DNA from 2 places in the Microbispora sp. GKU 823 genome. Region 1 is predicted to be linked to the other one. Evidence: predicted binding sites of a transcription regulator. Region 1 holds the regulator's gene; the other holds the start of a gene.
What was found. Region 1 encodes LexA, which represses DNA repair genes until DNA is damaged. Its sites were predicted from a motif close to TCGAACANNTGTTCGA; they were not measured.
Positions count from the first base shown of each region.

Region 2: the regulator LexA is predicted to act here: its motif matches at 5,556-5,571, upstream of B1L11_RS37575 (SAV_6107 family HEPN domain-containing protein).

Region 1 is NZ_MWJN01000116.1:16,793-24,199, forward strand. It holds gene B1L11_RS37895 (vitamin B12-dependent ribonucleotide reductase) at 1-1,553, opposite strand, end outside; gene nrdR (transcriptional regulator NrdR) at 1,687-2,157, opposite strand; gene lexA (transcriptional repressor LexA) at 2,589-3,305, shown strand; gene B1L11_RS52985 (cellulase family glycosylhydrolase) at 3,393-5,048, opposite strand; gene B1L11_RS37915 (S41 family peptidase) at 5,241-7,407, opposite strand, start outside.
Region 2 is NZ_MWJN01000114.1:4,054-11,460, forward strand. It holds gene B1L11_RS37535 (NAD(P)/FAD-dependent oxidoreductase) at 1-26, shown strand, start outside; gene B1L11_RS37540 (Rv2175c family DNA-binding protein) at 70-444, shown strand; partial or broken gene thiE (thiamine phosphate synthase) at 473-1,127, shown strand; gene B1L11_RS37550 (polyprenyl synthetase family protein) at 1,197-2,264, opposite strand; gene metF (methylenetetrahydrofolate reductase [NAD(P)H]) at 2,405-3,334, shown strand; gene B1L11_RS37560 (GNAT family N-acetyltransferase) at 3,349-3,918, opposite strand; gene B1L11_RS37565 (YbaK/EbsC family protein) at 3,963-4,439, opposite strand; gene B1L11_RS37570 (L,D-transpeptidase family protein) at 4,566-5,435, shown strand; gene B1L11_RS37575 (SAV_6107 family HEPN domain-containing protein) at 5,840-6,277, shown strand; gene B1L11_RS37580 (arginine deiminase) at 6,303-7,407, opposite strand, start outside.

The DNA.
Region 1 (7,407 bases):
TCCATGTCGTCGAGCGTGCGCAGGTCGTCGTTGGCCGCGGCGTGCTTGCGCATGACCCGCTTGTGCGGCTCGGCGTTGCGCTGGTAGCCGTCGTACGGGCCGACGATCCCGGCGAGCTCGGCCGAGCGGCGGTAGGACACGGCGGTCATCAGCGAGGTGATCCCGGCCGCGATGGCCCGGCCGCCGTCGGAGTCGTACGCGTGGCCGGTCGCCATCAGCAGCGCGCCCAGGTTGGCGTAGCCGATGCCGAGCTGACGGTACGCCCGGGTGGTCTCGGCGATCTTCTGCGTCGGGAAGTCGGCGAAGGTGATCGAGATGTCCATCGCGGTGATGATCAGCTCGGTGACCTTCACGAAGGTCGCGACGTCGAAGCTGTCGTCGTCACGCAGGAACTTCAGCAGGTTGATCGACGCGAGGTTGCACGAGGAGTTGTCCAGGTGGACGTACTCCGAGCAGGGGTTGCTGGCCGTGATGCGCCCGGTCTCCGGGCAGGTGTGCCAGTCGTTGATCGTGTCGTCGTACTGCACGCCGGGGTCGGCGCACTCCCAGGCGGCCTGGGCCATCTTGCGGAACAGCGACCGGGCCTCGACCTCCTCGATGACCTCGCCGGTCAGCCGGGCCCGCAGGCCGAACTTCCCGCCGGCCTCGACCGCGCGCATGAACTCGTCGGAGACCCGCACCGAGTTGTTGGCGTTCTGGTACTGGACGGACACGATGTCCTTGCCGCCGAGGTCCATGTCGAACCCGGCGTCGCGCAGCGCGCGGATCTTGTCCTCCTCGCGCGCCTTGGTCTCGATGAACTCCTCGATGTCGGGGTGGTCCACGTCGAGGACGACCATCTTGGCCGCCCTGCGGGTGGCGCCGCCCGACTTGATGGTGCCGGCGGAGGCGTCGGCGCCGCGCATGAAGGAGACCGGGCCGCTGGCCGTGCCACCGCTGGACAGCAGTTCCTTGGACGAGCGGATGCGGGAGAGGTTGACCCCAGAGCCGGAGCCGCCCTTGAAGATCACGCCCTCTTCCTTGTACCAGTCGAGGATCGACTCCATGGTGTCGTCCACGGCCAGGATGAAGCAGGCGCTCACCTGCTGGGGCGAGCGGGTGCCGACGTTGAACCACACCGGGGAGTTGAAGCTGAAGATCTGGTGGATCAGCGCGTGCTTGAGCTCGTGGTCGAAGATCTCCGCGTCCTCCTCGGAGGCGAAGTAGCCGTTCTCGAGGCCGGTCCTGGTGTAGACGCCCACGACCCGGTCGACGAGCTGCTTGAGGCTCGACTCGCGCTGCGGGGTGCCCACCGCCCCGCGGAAGTACTTGGTGGTGACGATGTTGGCCGCGTTGACCGACCAGAAGTCCGGGAACTCCACGCCGTGCTGCTCGAAGTTGACCGAGCCGTCCCGCCAGTTCGTCATCACGACGTCGCGCCGCTCCCAGCGGACCTCGTCGTACGGGTGGACACCCGGGGTGGTGAAGACGCGCTTCATCTTCAGGCCCTTGCGCGGGCGCTTGCCGGCCCGGCCCCCCGTGCCCGATACGGTGCCGCTCACGGTCTCCGTCATGACTTCCCCCTCCCAGGGCCCGGTGGAGCCCCTCTTTCGGACCACGCTCGTTACAACCTCATCGTCGCGCCGCGGCCACCGCACCCGGCGCCGTGCCGCCGCCTCCGCCCCGTCCCGGTCTCCCGGGAGGCGCTCACTCCTCGATCGGCTCCCGGTCGCCTCTGGCCGCCCTGAGCTGCTCGATCTCCGCCTCGAAGTCGGCCAGCGTCTCGAATCCCCGGTAGACCGACGCGAAGCGCAGGTAGGCCACCTCGTCGAGGTCGCGGAGCGGGCCCAGGATGGCCAGGCCCACCTCGTGGGAGGCGATCTCGGCCGCGCCGGTGCCCCGGATGCTCTCCTCGACGCGCTGCCCGAGCTGGGCGAGGGAGTCCTCGCTGACCGGACGCCCCTGGCAGGCCCGCCGCACGCCGGCGATGACCTTCTCCCGGGAGAACGGCTCGGTGACTCCGCTGCGCTTGCTCACCATCAGCAGCACGGTCTCCTGCGTGGTGAACCTGCGCCCGCACTCGGGGCAGGTGCGCCGGCGGCGGATCGCCGCCCCGTCCTCGGCAGCACGGCTGTCCACGACCCGGGTGTCCGGATGGCGACAGAACGGACAGTGCACTTCATCGCCTCCCTGAACGCACATCCGGAACACAAGGTGTGGTGAACTTACACCGCTGTGACTACTAGATGTTGTGGTCCAACCGTAGGAGTGCCCGACCTTGAACGCAAGTCGAACCGGCCACGGGAGGGGAAGTGCCTGCTCGGCGCGCGTGTCGCGCCTCCAGTCACGGGCGCATCACCTGCCCCACGGGTCGCGGAATACGCCCTTTACGAGCCTTTTCCGGCCGATTTCCGTACGGCTTCTGACCTGGGCGTACAGCACACAGAGAAGATCGGGGAAATCGAACACGGGATCGATCGAACTCCCGTACGATGAGGTGGACGGCGAGATCGGCGATTTCGCTGGATATCGAACAATTGTTTGACGGTGATCTTGAATCGCGGTACGGTCGCTCTGTGCGACATGAGGAACACGGATTGAGAGGTGGCATCGTGAGTGACCGAAGTGAGCAAGCGGATGGCGTCAGCGACCTCGCGGTTCGCAGGCGCGACTCGCTTGGCCTCACCCCCAGGCAGCGGAAGATCCTCGAGGTGATCCGCGACTCGGTCCAGCAGCGCGGCTATCCGCCGTCCATGCGGGAGATCGGGGAAGCGGTCCAGCTGACCAGCACCTCCAGCGTGTCGCACCAGCTCACGGCGCTCCAGCGTAAGGGCTACCTTCGGCGTGACCCGCATCGGCCCCGGGCCCTGGAGGTCCGGCTGCCGGGCGAGCCGGTGCTGTGGGTGGACCCCGACGCCACCTCCGAGGAGGAGTCCGGGTTCAACCGGCCCACCGCGGCCTACGTGCCGCTGGTCGGCCGCATCGCCGCCGGTGGTCCCATCCTCGCCGAGCAGAGCATCGAGGACGTGTTCGCGCTGCCCAAGCAGCTCGTGGGCGAGGGCACGCTGTTCCTGCTCCAGGTCTCCGGCGACTCGATGATCGAGGCCGCCATCGCCGACGGCGACTGGGTCGTGGTGCGGCAGCAGCCGGTCGCCGACAACGGCGACATCGTGGCCGCCATGATCGACGGCGAAGCCACCGTGAAGACGTTCAAGCGCAAGGACGGGCACGTGTGGCTGGTGCCGCACAACCCCAACTACGAGCCGATCCCCGGTGACGAGGCCACCGTGCTCGGCAAGGTGACGGCCGTCCTGCGCAAGCTGTAACCGTCCGCCGGTTCCGGACGCCGCACAGGGACAAGCCCGGCGCTCTCGTGAGCGCCGGGCTTGTGCTCTGCCGTGTTCGGTTCGCCGTCAGGAGGCGGTGCAGCTCACCGGCGACGGAACGCCGTTGGTGCCCGACCAGCTGCCGTTGAAGCCGAACGTGGTCGAGGCCCCGGCGCCCAGCGCGCCGTTGTAGGCCAGGTTCGTCACCGTGACGTTGGACCCGCTCGCGCTGAGCGTGCCGCTCCAGAGCTGGCTGATGCTCTGGCCGTTCGGGAAGGCCCACTTCACGGTCCAGCCCGAGATGGCGGACGACCCCGCCTTGACCGTGACCTCGCCCTGGAATCCGCCGGGATACTGGTTGACGACCTTGTACGTGGCGGTGCACGTCTTCCCACCGGGCGACGAAGGAGACGCGGACGGCGACGCGGAGGGAGACGCCGACGGCGAGACCGACGGCGAGACCGACGGAGACGCCGACGGGGACACGCTCGGCGAGGCCGAGGGCGACACCGGCGGCGTCGGGTTGCCGCCCGTGGGCGGGATCAGATAGGGCGAGATGATGCTCTGCTTGGCCTGGTCGACCGTCGCCCAGTCGTCCTTCAGGATGCCGCCCGTGTCACCCGAGTTGGGGTTCCACGACCAGTAGGTGAACGACATGCCGTTCACCCCGCTGCCCATGTACTTCATGAGCTCCTGGAGCCAGATCTTGTCGATGTTGCTGGCCAGCGTGGTGCCGAACTCGCCCACCATGATCGGCGCGATGTTCTGCTTGTACAGGTAGCCCCAGTACTTGTCCCAGATGGCCGGCATGTTGGCCGGGTACGACGGGTCGTCGAACCACGCCTGGTGGTAGACCGACGTGGCGTACTCGTGGGGCGAGTAGACGAGCCGGTTGGCCACGTTCAGCCGCACCGGGTACTGCCCGGCCTTGGTGAGGTTGCCGCCCCACCAGCCGCAGTCCTCGTCGTTGCTGGTGTCGTTGTCCCAGACGTTGGACAGGCCGCCGCTCGGGCAGCTCACGCCCTCCACGAAGATCAGCCAGTTGGGCTGCACGGACAGGATGGCGTTGCCCGCGCGCTCGGCCGCCAGGCGCCAGTCGCGCGACTCGTCGCCGCAGCCCCAGCAGGAGCCGGTCGCGTTCGGGTTGGTGCCGTCGGCGTGCGGCTCGTTGTGCAGGTCGGCCCCGATGACGGTGGTGTTGCCCGCGTAGTGCTGGGCCAGCGACTTCCAGTCGCTGATCCAGGTGGACTCGGGGACGCCCGAGGTGTACCACAACGCCGTCTGGCCCGCGCTGGTCGGCCGGTGCCGGTCGAGGATGATCCGCATGCCCTTCTGGCCCGCGTAGTCCACGACCTTGTCGAGGATCTGCAGCGGGGACAGGCCGATCAGGTCGGGGTTGGAGTAGGTGTTGACGCTCGTCGCCTGCGCGCCCGGCTTCAGCGCGTCGTCGGAGAACGGCACCCGGATCGTGTTGTAGCCCAGGTTCGCCATGAGGTCGAGCTGGCTCTTCCACGGGTTGTTCGCCCACAACCCGTGGAAGGTCTTGTTGTCGGTCTCCATGCCGAACCAGTTGATGCCGGTCAGCCGGACCGTGGCGCCGGTGCTGTCGACGATCTTGTTCCCGCTGGTGTGCAGGTAGCCGGTGCCCGTACCGGCGGCGTTCGCCGGCGAACCGGTGACGACGAGAACGGTCGCCGCCATCGCGGCGACGGTCGCCAGCCCGCCGAGAATTCGTCTGTACAAGACGTGCCTCCCACGCGGGGCGCACGCCGACGGCGAGCCATACGGTCAGGCGCGCACCCCAGACCACCGCCGGAGCGGTGGTGGTCGCGGCATGCCCTGACCGCACGCCTACATCGATATGACTAGTTTGTGGCTCGGGCGTAATTTTGTCCGTACGGCTGCCCGATCGTCAACGTCATCGGCAGCGGGGGATCACGGCAGCGGCGGCAACTCCGGCGGGGTGGCCGGCCGCCTGTCCTCCAGTGCCGCCAGGGCCAGCTCCACCGCCCGCGCCAGCTGCGGATCCCGCCCGGCGACCAGGTCCTGCGGCGTCACGACGACCTCGACGTCCGGGTCGACGCCGTGGTTCTCGACGCCCCACCCCTCGCCCTCCAGCCAGAACGAGTATCGCGGCTGCGTGACGACGGTCCCGTCCACGAGCGCGTACCGCGAGTCGATGCCGATCACGCCGCCCCAGGTCCGCGTGCCCACGAGCGGCCCGATGCCGCGGTTCTTGATCCCGGCGCTGACGATGTCCCCGTCCGACCCGGCGAACTCGTCGGTGACGGCCACGATGGGCCCGCGTGGCGAGTCCTCCGGGTATCGCGCCGGCTCGTACCCCCGGGCCAGCGACCACCCGGTGACCCGCCGCTGCAGCTTCTCCAGCACCAGCTCGGAGACATGCCCGCCGCCGTTGTCGCGGATGTCCACGACGAGCCCGTCGAAGCCCATCTCGGTACGCAGATCCCGGTGGAACTGCGCCCACCCGGTGGACATCATGTCCGGCACGTGCAGGTAGCCGAGCCGCCCGCCCGACGCCTCACGCACGAACGCCCGCCGCCCGGCCACCCAGTCGTGGTACCGCAGCCGCGTCTCGTCGGCGACGGGCGTGACGACGACCCGGCGGGGCTCGCCGCCGGAATCGGGCCGGACGGTCAGCTCCACGGGCCGCTCCGCCGTGCCGGACAGCAGCGCCAGCGGCCCGCGGACCGGATCCACCGGACGCCCGCTCACGGCGACGATCGCGTCGCCCTCGCGGACGGCGACGCCGGGCGCGAGCAGCGGCGAGCGGGCCTCGTGGTCGGAGGACTCCCCGGGCAGGATACGGCTGATCCGCCACACCCCGTTCTCGTCCCGGGCGAGGTCGGCGCCGAGCAGGCCCTGGCGGCGCCGGGGATCGTAGCCGTAGCCGGTCGGCCGCGCGTACGCGTGGGAGGTGGCCAGCTCGCCCTGGACCTCCCACAGCAGGTCGATCAGCTCGGAGTAGGCGCCGAGCCGCTCCACGAGGGGGGCGTAGCGGTCGAGCGTGGCCTGCCAGTCCACGCCGTTCATGTCCGCCCGCCAGAAGTGGTCGCGCATGAGCCGCCCGGCCTCGGCGTAGGCCTGACGCCACTCGGCGACCGGATCGACGGTCACGGCCACGCGGTCCAGGTCGATGGTGACGACCTCGTCGTCGTCCCCGGTGGCGCGGGTCTGCAGGCCGTGCCCGCCGTTGCCCACCAGGCGCGTGCCGTCGGCGCTGACCTCGAAGGCCCAGAACTCCCCGCCCAGCTCGCCGGCCCTGCGCTTGGCCAGGTCGTAGCGTTCGAGGACCGGCTCGCCGGGCTCGGTGCCGTCGCCGAGCTCGCCGGTGAGCGGGTGGCGCAGCCACAGCAGGCCGCCCTTTGCGGCACGCAGGTTGGAGTAGGTGCCGGCGGGCACCGGCACGGGCACGATGCGCGCCGCCAGCCCGTCGGCGTCCACCTCGGTCGGACGCGGCGGGCCGGGCTCGCCGTCCTTCCCGGCGTCGTTCTTGGCGCTCTCGCCGTTCTTGTCTTCCGGGCCGGCGTCGTCGTCCCCGCCGAAGCCGCGGCCCGCCAGTGAGGGGTCGAACGGCGAGGGCGTGGTGGCCTTGAGCGGCACCAGGTAGGGCCGGCAGCTGCTGGGAAAGGACAGGTCGAAGACGTGACTGTCGTAGACCGGGTTGAACGTGCGGTCCGACAGGAAGGCCAGGTATTTGCCGTCCTGAGTGAAGGACGGGCTGTAGTCGTTGAAGCGCGGCGGGGTGACCTCGATCGCGGCGCCGCCGTCCACGCGGGCCAGCTTGAGGTGGCGGCGCCAGGGCTGGTAGGCGTGCGCCCACGCGAGCCAGGCCGAGTCCGGGGAGAACGTCACGTGTTGCACGTCGCCGTGGGTGGTGCGGTCGACCTCGCGGACGTCCCCGGAGCCGAGGTCCACCACCAGCAGCCGTCCGTCGTGGGTGGCGACCGCGGCGTGCTTCCCGTCCGGCGCGGCGGCCAGGTCGAGCACCCGGCCGAGCCGGCCGGCGGCCAGCGTGCGGATCTCCCCGCCGGACGTGCCGATTTCCAGCGCGTCCTCACCGGAGGCGTCCGACACCCAG
Region 2 (7,407 bases), on a different contig from region 1:
CGCTCCGCGACTGCATTATGGCGTAATCGAGGTGTTTCCTGGCAGCTCGCCTGTGGTAATGGTGGATCCGTGACGCTTACTGTTGCGAAGATCGACCGGGAGACCGACCAGCTCGTAGGGGAGTGGCTCCCCCTCTCGGAAGCCGCCGAGAAGCTGGGACTCAGCGTCGGCCGCGCCAAGCAACTCCTGAAGGACAAGAAGCTCGTCGGCGTCCGGCGGGGCGGCGGCGAGCCGCAGATCCCGGCGGTGTTCATCGCGGACGGCGAGGTGCTCAAGGGCCTGCCCGGCACGCTCACGGTCCTGTCCGACGCCGGGTACGACGAGGTGGAGTCGATCCGGTGGCTGTTCACCCCGGACGACTCGCTGCCGGGGTCCCCGATCGACGCGATCGTGAAGGGCCGGCACACCGAGGTCAAGCGCAGGGCCCAGGCCCTCGGCTTCTGACCGTACCGCCGCATGGCATTGTGGTCGGGTGAACGACATCCGGCGACAGCGGCTCGCGCAGGCCAGGCTCTACCTCTGCACTGACGGCAGAAGGGATCGCGGCGACCTGGAGAAGTTCCTCGACGCGGTCCTGTCCGGCGGGGTGGACATCGTCCAGCTCAGGGAGAAGGGCCTGGAGGCGCGCGAGGAGCTGGACCTGCTCGAGGTGTTCCGCGCGGCCTGCGACAGGCACGGCGCGCTGCTGGCGGTCAACGACCGGGCGGACGTGGCCTACGCCGCCCGGCCCGACATCCTGCACCTCGGCCAGGACGATCTCCCGGTCCCGGTGGCCCGGGAGATCCTCGGTCCCGATGTCCTCATCGGCAGGTCCACGCACTCGGCGGCCGAGGCGTCGGCCGCCGCCGTGGAGCCGGGGGGTGGACTACTTCTGCTGCGGGCCGATCTGGCCCACGCCCACCAAGCCCGGCCGTCCGGCGCCCGGCCCCGCGCTGCTCGAGCACGCCGCGCGCCTGGGCGCCGACCGGCCGTGGTTCGGCATCGGCGGCATCGACCTGGGCAACCTCGACGAGGTGATGGCGCACGGCGTGCGCCGCGCCGTGGTCGTCCGGGCCGTGACCGAGGCCGACGACCCCGGCGCCGCCGCAGCCGCGCTCAAGGCCCGGCTGTCCGCCGTCCCGCTCTGACCGGAACGTCTCCTCCGGGCCCGTCCCGCCGGCCCGGCGGCGGGCGGCGGTCCGGGCCGTGTGGTCTCGTCAGGTGCGGCGGGACGTGGCGGCGACGGCCAGGGCGGCCAGCGCCTTACGGGCCTCCTCCTCGATCGGCGCCTGCTCGAGGGCGTGCAGCGCGTCGTCGAGGTAGCGCTTGATCATGCCTTCGCACGCGGCCAGCGCGCCGGTCTCCTCGATCACCGTACGCAGCCGCCCGACCCCCTCGGCGTCCAGTCCGGGGTCGCCGAGCAGGGCCCGTACGACCTCCGTCTGGGCGGGGGTGGCCGAGGCGAGCGCGCGCGCGATCAGGACGGTCCGCTTGCCCTCGCGAAGGTCGTCCCCGGCGGGCTTGCCGGTCTCCGCCGGGTCGCCGAAGACGCCGAGGATGTCGTCGCGGAGCTGGAAGGCGATGCCCACCTGCTGGCCGTACTGCACGCAGAGCCGGTCGATCCAGGCGTGCCGGGCCCGGGCGGCGAGGACGAGCCCGAGCCGGAGCGGCTGTTCGACGGAGTACTTGCCGCTCTTGTACAGCGCCACCCGCAGGGCGCTGTCGAACGTGCTCTCGCCCTGCGCCTGTTCGAGCAGGTCGAGGTACTGCCCGCACATCAGTTCGGTGAGCATGTAATCGTGCAACGGCTGGGCGGCGGCCATCGCCTCGGGCGCCAGGCCGCTGGTGCGCCACATCTCCCCGGACCACACCAGCAGCAGGTTCCCCAGCAGCACGGCCGAGCCCTCGCCGAACTGCCGGGCGGAGCCGTGCCAGCCCGCCTCGGTGTGCATCCGCTCGAACCGGCGGTGCGCCGACGGCATGCCCCTGCGCACGTCGCTCGCGTCCATGACGTCGTCGTGGATGAGCGCGCTGGCCTGCAGGAGTTCCAGCGAGGCGGCGGCGGTGTGCAGTCCCGGATCGTCGCCTCCCCCGGCGGCACGCCATCCCCAGTGGCAGAAGGCGGGACGCAGCCGTTTGCCGCCCGCCAGGAAGTCCTCCGCGGCGGACAGCAGGGCGGCCAGATGAGGGTCACCGAAGTGTGGTCGCTGCCGGTCGAGGAACTCCCGGAGTGCGCGGTCCACCTCCGTACGGATGGAATCGAGCGAGGCGGCGGAAGCGGTCATGCTCTGAGACTAACCGGGGTTGATCCGGACACCCAGCATCAGATCCCCTTCAAGTGGGTTAACTCACTCTGTTAGGGAAAACGTCCACATAGCAAGACCGCGGGGGCCGCGAAAACCGTCCTCGCTGTACCCTTGCCGGTATGGCTCTCGGTCTGCCCTCGCGGCTTCCTGATCGCGTCCCGACGGTCCGCGAACTGCTGGCGGCGGGCGAGCGCTCGTTCTCGTTCGAGTTCATGCCTCCGAAGACGGACGAGGGGGAGCGCCAGCTGTGGCGGGCGATCCGTGAGCTGGAGGCGCTGCGGCCGACGTTCGTCTCCGTGACCTACGGCGCCGGCGGCTCGACCCGGGATCGCACGGTGGACATCGTCGAGCGGCTGGCGCACGAGACGACGCTGACCCCCGTCGCCCACTTCACCGCGGTCGACCACTCGATCCGCGAGCTGCGCCATCTCGTCGGCAGGTTCGCCGACGCGGGCGTCCGCAACATCCTCGCCGTACGCGGCGACCCGCGCGGCGGCAACCCCCTGGACGAGTGGGTCAAGCACCCGGAGGGCGTCCTGTACGCCGAGGAGCTGGTGCGGCTGATCCGTCAGGCGGGCGACTTCTGCGTGGGGGTGGCGGCCTTCCCGTACAAGCACCCCAGGTCGGCGACCATCGAGTCGGACACCAGGTATTTCGTGCAGAAGTGCCGGGCCGGCGCGGACTACGCGATCACGCAGATGTTCTTCAGGGCGGAGGACTACCTGCGGCTGCGCGACCGCGTGGCGGCCCACGGGTGCGACACCCCGATCATTCCCGGCATCATGCCCGTCACGCAGATGAGCACGATCGCCCGGTCGGAGCAGCTGTCCGGCGCGCCGTTCCCGCCGGAGGTGGCCGAGCGGTTCGAGGCCGTCGCCGACGACCCGGCCGCGGTCCGCCGCCTCGGCATCGAGCACGCCGTCGAGCTGTGCCAGAAGCTTCTCGACGAGGGCGCGCCCGGCATCCACTTCATCACCTTCAACCGGTCGAGCGCGACCCGCGAGGTGTTCCAGGCGCTGCACAGCGTGCCCGCCGCCGTCGCCGGCTGAGCCGGCCGGTCCCGTCAGCCCTCGCGGGCCGCGCGCTCGGACAGCGGCAGCCGCACCCCGGCGATGACGTACTCCTCGTAGCCGCCGGGGAAGACGAACCGGGTCATCAGATCGGCGAACCCGACGTCCCGGTAGAGATGCCGGGCCACCGTGGGGGCGTCGTGCGTCGACAGCACGGCCGTACGCTCAGGGCGGCCCTCGCACAGCGTGTGGATCATCCGCCGGCCGATGCCCTGGCCCTGATACTCGGGGCGCACGTGGACCTCGGCGATCTCCAGGGCGTCGCCGAACCAGTCCTCCGCCACCACCGGCCCGGCCCGGTCCTGCAGCGCCCCGCGTACGACGTCGTGCCACCACTGCCCCTGGCCGCCGTGGAAGCCGTACGCGAAGCCGGCGATCCCGGAGGCCTGCGTGTCCTCCGCGAGCACGCAGTCGAAGTCGGGATAGGTGGCGTGGTTACGCATGATCGCCATGCGGCCCGCGAGCTGGTCCGACGGCGGGCGCATGGCGACCGTGTAGATCTCCAGCACGGTGTCCAGCACCGCCCTGAATTGGTCGGGGCCCACCCGTCGCAGTCGGATCACGCGTCGCACACTAGCAAAACGGCGCCCGGCCGGTCCGGCAGGCGTCACTCCACCTCGGCGGCCGTGCCCCCGGTGATGCGCAGCAGTTCGTCGTAGGACGTGGGGAAGACGGTGTGGGGATGCCCCGCGGCCGCCCACACGACCTCGTGCTTGCTCAGCCAGCTGTCCACCAGCGTGCGTACGGGCGCGGGGTGCCCGACCGGGGCGACGCCGCCGATGGGCTGCCCGGTGTGCTCGCGGACGAACTCCGGTGTGGCCCGCCGCACCTTCGCCGCGCCCACGAGCCGCGCGACCAGCTCGGTGTTCACGCGGTGGGCGCCGCTGGTCAGCACCAGCAGCGGCGCGCCGTCCGCGTCGAAGATCAGGCTGTTGGCGATCGCGCCGACCTCGCAGCCCAGCTGGGCCGCCGCCGTGGCGGCCGTCGGGGCGGCCTCGCCCAGCACGACGACCTCGCCCTCCACCGCGTGGGCTCGCAGGGCCTCCTGGACCCGGACGACGTTGGGATGCAACTTTTCTGCCACCTGGTCACTCTAAACGGATTGCAAGGGCATACGCGGCCGATTATGGCCACTTACGATCACGCGGCGCACAATCGGACCGTAAAGTGAGTCCTTTGATCGAGTAACGGGCTTATGAGGGGGTTGGTCATGATGAGGAGTCGACGGCGACTGCTCGTCGCGGTGGGGGCCGTGACGTTCGCGACGGCCTTCGCGGCGACCGGCGTCGCCGGCACGGCGCAGGCGCGCACCGCCGCCCCGGCGGGGGTGGTGACCACGGGGACCGGGCTCCCGGCGTTCTCGGTGTCCTCGGCGCTTCCCGCGCTCCCGGCACGTGGCGCCGTCCCCGCCCGTGCCACCGGTTATCCGCAGTTCGCCGCCCCGGGCAAGACGCTCAAGCTCGGCGCCAAGGGTTCCGCGGTGAAGGCGCTGCAGGCCAGGCTCAAGGAGCTCGGGTATGTGCCCGGCAGCGTCGACGGCCGGTACGGCGGCACCACCATGATGGCGGTCTGGGCGTTCCAGAAGGTGCAGGGGATCAAGCCGACCAGCACGGTCGCCGCCCGCACCTGGAAGGCGCTGGAGAACCCCCGGGCGCCCCAGGTCCTGGTGCCGAGGGGCAAGGCGACCCGCGTCGAGGTGAACCTGACCAAGCAGGTGATGGTTCTGTACCGGGACGGCGCGCCGGTGCTGATCAGCCACATCTCCAGCGGCAGCGGCATCCCCTACACCGAGTACGCCACCTGGAACGGCAAGCGGCAGCGCTTCTCCGGCAGCGCCCGCACGCCGACCGGCGACTACAAGACCACTTGGCGGGTCAAGGGCTGGCACCGGTCCTACCTCGGGCAGCTCTACAACCCGATCTTCTTCAACGGCGGCATCGCGCTCCACGGCGCGCTGTCGGTGCCGCTCTACCCGGCGTCGCACGGCTGCGTGCGGCTGCCGATGAACGTGGCCGAGATCCTGCCCGGCATGCTCGGCAAGGGCGTCCCTGTGCACGTCAGGGGCGCCTTCAGGCGCTGATCCCGTCCCCCGGAGGGGCCCGCGCGAGGTGTCGCGCGGGGCCCCTCCGTCGTCTCGTGCCCGTGTTTCGAACGCGGTCCTCGAACACGTATTCGTTGACAGTCTTGACAGAGGACATGATCGAATCTATGTTCGATGGAGTGGGCGTGGGACTCGCGGCTCGCGCCCACCCCGTTGGATTCGTGCCTTCGTCGTCGGCGGAGACGGATGCGGCACGGCCCGCGGCGTGGGCCGGACGGGGAGAGGGGAAGCTCCTCGTCCGGCCGCCCACGGGAGCCTGAGAAAGCGTCGGGCGATCTCGAGCGGTTCACGGGATCTCCCGGCCGGCGAAATTGTCGGTGCGATCTGCGACTGTGAGGTCACCGGCGACCTTCGCCGGAGTGCCACGACTCAAGGAGGCGGGCATGACTGAGCAGAACGACGATCAGAAGAGCGGGCCCCGGCTCTCGCAGGCGGTTCTGGCACACCTCGCGGACGCCAGGGCATGCCTCGCGGACGCCACCGTCGGGCCCACCCCAGCGGACCGCTACGTGTCGGCCCATCTGGCGGCCCTCCGCGCGGCCGCCGGGATCCTCGCGGCCCGTCCGCGGCCGATGGACGGCCGCAGGCGGCGGCTGCGCAGCGCCTGGGAGCTGCTGCCGGAGGCCGAGCCCAAGCTCGCGGACTGGGCGGCCTACTTCGCGGTGACCGCGACCAAGCGCGCGGCGGCCGAGGCCGGAATGGTCCGGGCCGTCACGCAGAACGACGCAGAGGAGATCATAGCGGAGGCGGACAGGTTCGTCGGCGAGGTCGAGTCGATCCTCGGCCTGCCCGGCCGCCCCACGCTGCCCATGGCCGGCTGACCTCCGTTCAGACGCCGTCGCGTGGTCAGACGGGGTCGCGCTCCAGCGGGCAGCTCATGCACCGCGGCCCGCCGCGCCCGCGGCCGAGCTCGCTGCCCCGGATCGTGATGACCTCGATTCCGTGCCTGCGCAGATGGTTGTTGGTCGTGGTGTTGCGCTCGTAGGCCACGACCACGCCGGGTTCCAGCGCCAGCACGTTGCAGCCGTCGTCCCACTGCTCGCGCTCGGCCGCGTGCACGTCCTGCGTCGGCGTGAGGACCTTGATGTCGTCCAGGCCGAGGGCCCGCGCGATCGCCTTGTGCATGTCCTCCGGCGGGTGGTCGGTGACCTTCAGCTCCTTGTCGGTGTCGCCCGGCTCCACCGTGTACGACGGGAGCATGCCGAGCCCGGCGTACTTGGTGAACACGCCCACGTCGACGTTGGTCATCACGGTGTCGAGGTGCATGAACGCACGGGTCTTGGGCAGGTCGAGCGCCACGATGCGGGTCGCCGACCCCGCCCGGAACAGGTTGGTCGCCAGCATCTCCACGGCCTGCGGCTGGGTGCGTTCGCTCACCCCGACGAGCACGACGCCGTTGCCGAGCACCAGGACGTCGCCGCCCTCGATGGTGGCTGGGGCCATGCGCACGCCCTCGTACCAGACGTTGAACCCGCCGCCGTCGGGGTTGCCGTACCCCGCGGCGAACAGCGGGTGCCACCGGTAGACCGCCTCGTAGTTGACGGTCTCCCGCCTGCGCGCCTTCTTGCGCATCGGGTTGATCGACACCCCGTCGTACACCCAGCAGGAGGTGTCGCGGGCGAACAGGTGATTGGGCAGCGGCGGGAGGACGAAGTCGTCCAAACCGAGCGTGTGGAAGGCGATGGAGCCGGGGTCGCAGCCCAGCTCCATGATCTCGCGTTTGATGATCCCGCCGGTCAGCAGCGGCGCGAGCGTGTCCGCGTCGAGGGCGTCGAGCGTGTTGCGGATCGCGTCGGCGGCCAGCGGGCCGAACCAGTGCTCGTCGACGCTGCCGTCGAGGATGTGCTTGCGCGCGTCGGGGATCTCGATCACCTCCCGCAGGAGGTCGCCGAGGTGGTGCACCTCGACGCCGCGCCCGGCGAGCACCTCGCACCACTCCCGGTGCTCCTCC